DNA from 2 places in the Candidatus Dorea massiliensis AP6 genome. Region 1 is predicted to be linked to the other one. Evidence: a T-box and tRNA genes for the amino acid it is inferred to sense, from the RefSeq annotation. Region 1 holds a T-box; the other holds one or more tRNA genes.

Region 1 (3,116 bases):
GCAGTTCCTGGTGCATACGGGCGATCAGGTAGCCCAGTTTGGCAATCCTGAGGAATACAGCGGTTTTCTGGATCATCTGGGACTCTACAGGATTCCGCTGGTACCGGTGACTGGCAATCATGACGTGGCCAACAAACAGATTTCCGAGGAATTGGGCTACGGCGGCGGACCGTATTTTTACGAACATTTCAATGTGCCGAACCGCTCCGAGAAGTACGGTATGAGTGAATATGATAAGGATGGAGATTATTATTTCATCCGGGGAAATGTATTATTTATCGTGCTGAACAGTACGACCAACCAGCCGGTGGACATTCACGAGGAATATGTTCCCAAGGTTATCGCCGAGCACCCGGATACCCGGTGGCGTGTTATCATCCAGCATTATCCGGCCTACAGCAGTGTGGCGAAATATCAGGAACGCATGGATTCTCAGCTTCGGTATTCCCTGGGTTATATCTGCGAGGATAATGATATTGACCTGGTGATTACCGGTCACGATTCCATCTATTCCCGTTCTGCTTTCACAAACCGGCGCTGTGAGAGATACGACAATTATGATTATTCCACAGGCGGGGTGGCGGTCAACCCGGAAGGAACCATGTTTGTGGTCTGCGGAACGTCCAGCGGAAGCCTGTATCAGGCAGCGACACCCAACGAAAATCTGGTATTCCAGAGTCAGGCGCAGGAGCCTACGGCCATCCGCTTTGATGTGACAGATACGGAGCTGCATCTGCGCGCCTATACCGTAGACAACTGGACCGTCTGCGACGAGTACACAATCCGCAAAGAATAGTGCGGAAACCTTGACAATCCGCGGAAAGACTGCTATATTTACCTACAGTTAGACTGGATAGAATAACATAAAGGCGGAGAAAAAGAGGAGTACGCGGGACGCACGTCAAAAGAGAGGACAGCTCATGGGCTGAGAGGCTGTCGTGGAAGGGTCGCCTGCGGAAGGTAGCTTTGGAGCCGGAATGGTGAACGGAGGTCTTATTAACCATTCACGCCCGACCAGCGTTAAAGGGTGAGAGATATGAAGCGGCAGTGTCGCTTCATAAAGTAAGGTGGTACCGCGCACAAGCGCCCTTTCAGGATAAGAGAGGGCGCTTATTTTTTTCGACTGGTTCAAGAAGCGAAAGAAAAATGAAGGAGGAACAGAATGAAAGAGTTGGCAAAGACCTACGATCCCAAAGCAATGGAGGATCGTATTTACGGAGAGTGGCTGGAGAAAAAGTATTTCCATGCAGAGGTGGATCGGAGTAAAAAACCGTTCACGATTGTCATGCCGCCTCCCAATATCACAGGAAAGCTGCACATGGGACACGCATTGGACAATACGCTGCAGGATATCCTGATCCGTTACAAGAGAATGCAGGGCTACAATGCTCTGTGGATTCCGGGAACTGACCATGCGTCCATTTCCACAGAGGTCAAGGTCATCAACCAGTTGAAATCTGAGGGCATTGATAAAAATGAGCTGGGCCGCGAGGGCTTCTTAAAGAGAACCTGGGAGTGGCGGGAAGAGTATGGCCGCACCATCGTAGATCAGCTGAAGAAGATTGGCTCCTCCTGCGACTGGGACAGAGAGCGCTTCACCATGGACGAGGGCTGCTCCAAGGCCGTACAGGAGGTATTCCTGCGCCTGCATAAGAAGGGCTATATCTATAAGGGATCCCGTATCATCAACTGGTGTCCGGTCTGCAAGACCTCTATCTCTGACGCAGAGGTAGAGCACGAGGAGCAGGCAGGCCATTTCTGGCATATCAATTATCCGATTAAGGGCAGTGACAAGTTTGTAGAGATCGCTACCACCAGACCGGAAACCCTGCTTGGCGACAGCGCCCTGGCAGTAAACCCGGATGACGAGCGGTATAAAGATATCGTAGGTAAGACCGTGATCCTGCCTCTGGTAGGTCGTGAGATTCCGGTTATCGCAGACGCTTATGTAGATAAGGAGTTTGGTACCGGCGTAGTAAAGATTACCCCGGCACATGACCCCAACGATTTCGAGGTAGGAAAGCGTCATAACCTGCCGGAGATCAATATTCTGAACGACGACGCAACCATCAATGAGAACGGCGGCAAGTACGCAGGCATGGATCGCTACGAGGCCCGCAAGGTCATGGTAGAGGAACTGAAGGAGCAGGGTCTGCTGGTGAAGGTGGTAGACCATGTCCATAATGTAGGAACCCACGACCGCTGTGGCACCACCGTTGAGCCCATGATCAAGCAGCAGTGGTTCGTAAAGATGGAGGAGATGGCAAAGCCGGCTATCGAAGCAGTGAAGAATGGCGACCTGACCTTCGTTCCGGAGCGGTTTGACAAGACTTATCTGCACTGGCTGGAGAATATCCGCGACTGGTGTATTTCCCGTCAGCTCTGGTGGGGACACCGGATTCCGGCTTACTACTGCGACGACTGCGGTGAGATTGTGGTAGACCGCGAGATGCCGTCCGTCTGCCCCAAGTGCGGCGGAACCCATTTCACACAGGATCCGGATACCCTGGATACCTGGTTCTCCTCTGCGCTGTGGCCCTTCTCTACCCTGGGCTGGCCGGAGAACACCGAGGATCTGGATTACTTCTACCCCACCGATGTACTGGTAACCGGATACGATATCATCTTCTTCTGGGTAATCCGTATGGTATTCTCAGGCTATGAGCAGACCGGAAAGTGTCCGTTCCATCATGTACTGATTCACGGATTGGTGCGGGATTCCCTGGGACGGAAGATGAGTAAGTCTCTGGGAAATGGTATCGACCCGCTGGAGATCATCGATCAGTATGGCGCAGACGCCCTGCGTTTCACCTTGGTTACCGGCAACGCGCCCGGCAACGATATGCGTTTCTATATGGAGCGCGTGGAGGCCAGCCGTAACTTTGCCAACAAGATCTGGAACGCTTCCCGTTTTATCATGATGAATGTGACTGCTCTGAAGGAAAATGAGCACGAGCAGAGCGAGTATTCATTTTCAACGGAGCAGTCAGCGACGGACCGCAGGTCTGGAGCTTGCGTAAAAGAAATGGATCTCACACAGCTCACCGGCGCGGACAAGTGGATTCTGTCCAAGGTGAATACCCTGGCGCAGGATGTGACTGCGAACATGGACAAGT
Region 2 (3,116 bases), on a different contig from region 1:
ATTGTCCCGGGCCTTGATTTTGTAATAGAGCTCTGAAAACCCGTCCGCATCCTCCACAAAGACTTCCTCGTAGAGTTCCCGGGAACGTATCCGCTCGTCATCTTTCAGATATCTCACTTCCAGTTTTTGGGTTTTTAGTTCCTGCTTCTCCATAGCTTACACCTCGTCTGTATATCTGTTTTTCCAATCTGCCATGTCCGCCGCCCAAATCACCGGCATAGGCTGCTCTATTCTGCCTTCTGGCAGCCGCCGCAGCCCGGGCAGCCGTTCGGAAGCTGCATCACGTCTTCATAGGCGTAATTCGCCACCGGAATCAGAGCGCAGATGGCCTGAGAAGAAATGCCCTCGCCGGTGCCGGTAAAACCGAGGCCCTCTTCTGTAGTAGCCTTGATGTTAATCTGGCTTTCTTCAATCTGTAAAGCCTTCGCCACATTTGCCCGCATCTGAGGAATATGGGGCGCCATTTTCGGGCGCTGGGCGATGATGGTGGCGTCGATATTGCCCACCACATAATTCTGCTCCTCCAGAAGCTTTCCCACATGCTCCAGAAGCCTGATACTGGAGATGCCTTTATATGCCGGATCCGTGTCCGGGAAATGCTTTCCGATGTCGCCGAGGGCCGCTGCGCCCAAAAGAGCGTCCATAATCGCGTGAAGCAGCACATCTGCGTCGGAGTGTCCCAGAAGTCCTTTCTCATAGGGAATTTCCACGCCGCCCAGGATCAGCTTTCGGTCCTCCACCAGTCTGTGTACGTCATATCCCATTCCTACCCGCATTCTATACCTCTTTCTCCGGGGAAATCCGCCCGGTTTTCGTTCTTATTTTCTGCCGTTATTATATCTCAAATGTTTGCATAAGTATAGCCAATCTATGACAACTTGATACGATTTTTGCAATAACCGCTTTCCACTGTGCCCGCAGGCTCGCTACTGGTTTAAGCTCTCCCCTATGACCTTCCACTGCCCGATTAGATTGTCCAATGAACACGCCGCGTTGGCCGGACTGGTGGATGGCAGCCGCACCGCTGCCCGTCCCGTCTCCGGGAAAATGTATTTTTTATACAGCTTCTCCGCCGTACCGCCGTTTACATAGATCTGACGGATATCCGCTGTCTCCAATATGGGGCGGATATCATTGGGCACCACGTTCCGGATACTGCTGTCACTGGAGCCCTCGATCTCGCAGCTTGCGATCACATCCCACAGGGCAATGCCGCTCCTAAGCAGGAACTCCTTCTTCTCAAGAATCGTCCCCGGCGTCTCCTGCCCCGTCACGGCCGCCAGAACGCGCCAGAATCGATTCTGCGGATGATTGTAGAAGAAATGCCCTTCCCGCGATTTCACCGACGGAAAGCTGCCCAGAATCAAAATTTTTGAATGTCCGTCGTAGAGCGGCGGTATCTCATGCTGCACCTGTTCCATGTCATCCTCCTGTATACGAGATAAAATACGCTTCGCGAATTTTACTCGTTATCGCGGCATCTACGTTCCACTTCGGTCGGTGCTGAACAAGCGCCACTGGCGCTTAGCACCGTCAAGGTCTCGTACAAGCACGGACTTTGACTCGTTGCTCGTGTAAACAAAAGACCCAAGAACGATTTCGTTCTTGGGTCTGAATCTTAGTAGCGAGGAAGGGATTTGAACCCCCGACACTGCGGGTATGAACCGCATGCTCTAGCCAACTGAGCTACCTCGCCATAAATGGGACCTATAGGGCTCGAACCTATGACCCTCTGCTTGTAAGGCAGATGCTCTCCCAGCTGAGCTAAGATCCCATTTCGTTCTCGGTTTTGACTTGCCGTCCCAACCGACTTGCTTATTATAACCTTATAACTGAAGAAAAGTCAAGCACTTTTTTCAACTTTTTTTCATTTTCTTTTCAGAATCTCCAAAAGCCGCATAAATACTGGATTTTTTGACCTTATTTTTTTACGGGAAAGGTGTTTTTTTACACCTTCCCATTCTTGAACTGCCAGATCATCTCACTGGTCAGACTGATATTCAGGGGCTGGGGCGGCGCGTCCTCCCGCGTGAACCATTCGGCAGTGGCCAGCTCCTCGGTGTCCAGGGTGACGGTCTCGTCATCACCGTCCAGATCCACGAAGAAGCCCATCAGGACTGTCTCGGAGAAGGACCAGGGCTGGCTCTTGTAGTAGCGGATATTTTTGACCTTCAGACCCACTTCCTCCATGACCTCCCGGCGGATGGTCTCCTCGATGCTCTCGCCGATCTCGGTAAATCCCGCAATCAGCGCGTAGTAGGTGATATTATCCCGGCCCGCATACTTGGACATCAGAATCTTATCTTTATGTAGAATACCCACGATGACTGCCGGAGAAATCTTCGGGTATTCCATCTGGCCGCAGTCCAGGCAGCGCATCATGCGCTCCTTTGCGTCATGCACCATGGGGCTGCCGCAGTGGCCGCAGTACTTGCGGACGTCGTACCAGTGCCAGAGCTGATAGCCAGTGATGCCGGCGAAGGATAACCACTGAGGCTGTGCGTCCCGAAATCTCCGGTTACTTTCTAGCCGAAAGTCCTTGCGTTCCGGCAGGGCCAGTTCCTTTACCAGATAGAATCTCTTATCATCCACTGTGAACAGATAGATGATGTTCTCCGAAAGCTCCGTCTTCACCTCCGGAAAATCCCGGAATCTGGGAAATGCAATCTCCACCCCATCCCAGCGGGCCAGCGCGTTATGTCTCTCAAAATACATCAGATAGCTGTCTGCGTCCGGCTTCTCCGGGCAGTATTCATTGTGATAGATATGCGGCGCAATATCCTGTATCATATCGATTCTCCTTTATGAAAATCCCCCGCCGGAAGGCTTACGCCTCCGGGCGGGGGAATCTGCGTTCAAACAATTTTATGCTTCTCTGCCTTTGGTTTCAATCTCTTTTTTCACATCAGCAATGAAAGCGTCCAGAGCCTTTACTCCCTGATCTCCGGCCTCGCGGCTTCTGACAGAGACAGCGCCCTCTTCCTCTTCCTTCTGACCTACCACCAGCATATACGGAATCTTCGCGGTCTGTGCCTCACGGATCTTGTAGCCAATCTTCTCCGCGCGCTTATCAAGCTCGGTACGGATACCGGCCTCATCCAGAGACTTCTTTACCT

The links. The T-box of region 1 lies ahead of ACESZP_RS07905 (valine--tRNA ligase). A T-box ahead of a tRNA ligase gene usually reads a tRNA of that ligase, here a tRNA-Val.
Region 2: it encodes a tRNA-Val, which carries the amino acid that the T-box ahead of ACESZP_RS07905 (valine--tRNA ligase) is inferred to sense. The anticodon was not compared.

Annotation. Positions count from the first base shown of each region.
Region 1 is NZ_CAXTKW010000006.1:98,228-101,343, forward strand. It holds gene ACESZP_RS07900 (purple acid phosphatase family protein) at 1-796, shown strand, start outside; T-box leader at 864-1,094, shown strand; gene ACESZP_RS07905 (valine--tRNA ligase) at 1,163-3,116, shown strand, end outside.
Region 2 is NZ_CAXTKW010000012.1:72,178-75,293, reverse strand. It holds gene ACESZP_RS13105 (GNAT family N-acetyltransferase) at 1-153, opposite strand, end outside; gene ispF (2-C-methyl-D-erythritol 2,4-cyclodiphosphate synthase) at 228-776, opposite strand; gene ACESZP_RS13095 (DNA-deoxyinosine glycosylase) at 927-1,421, opposite strand; tRNA gene ACESZP_RS13090 (tRNA-Met) at 1,623-1,696, opposite strand; tRNA gene ACESZP_RS13085 (tRNA-Val) at 1,702-1,774, opposite strand; gene nudC (NAD(+) diphosphatase) at 1,948-2,790, opposite strand; gene thrS (threonine--tRNA ligase) at 2,866-3,116, opposite strand, start outside.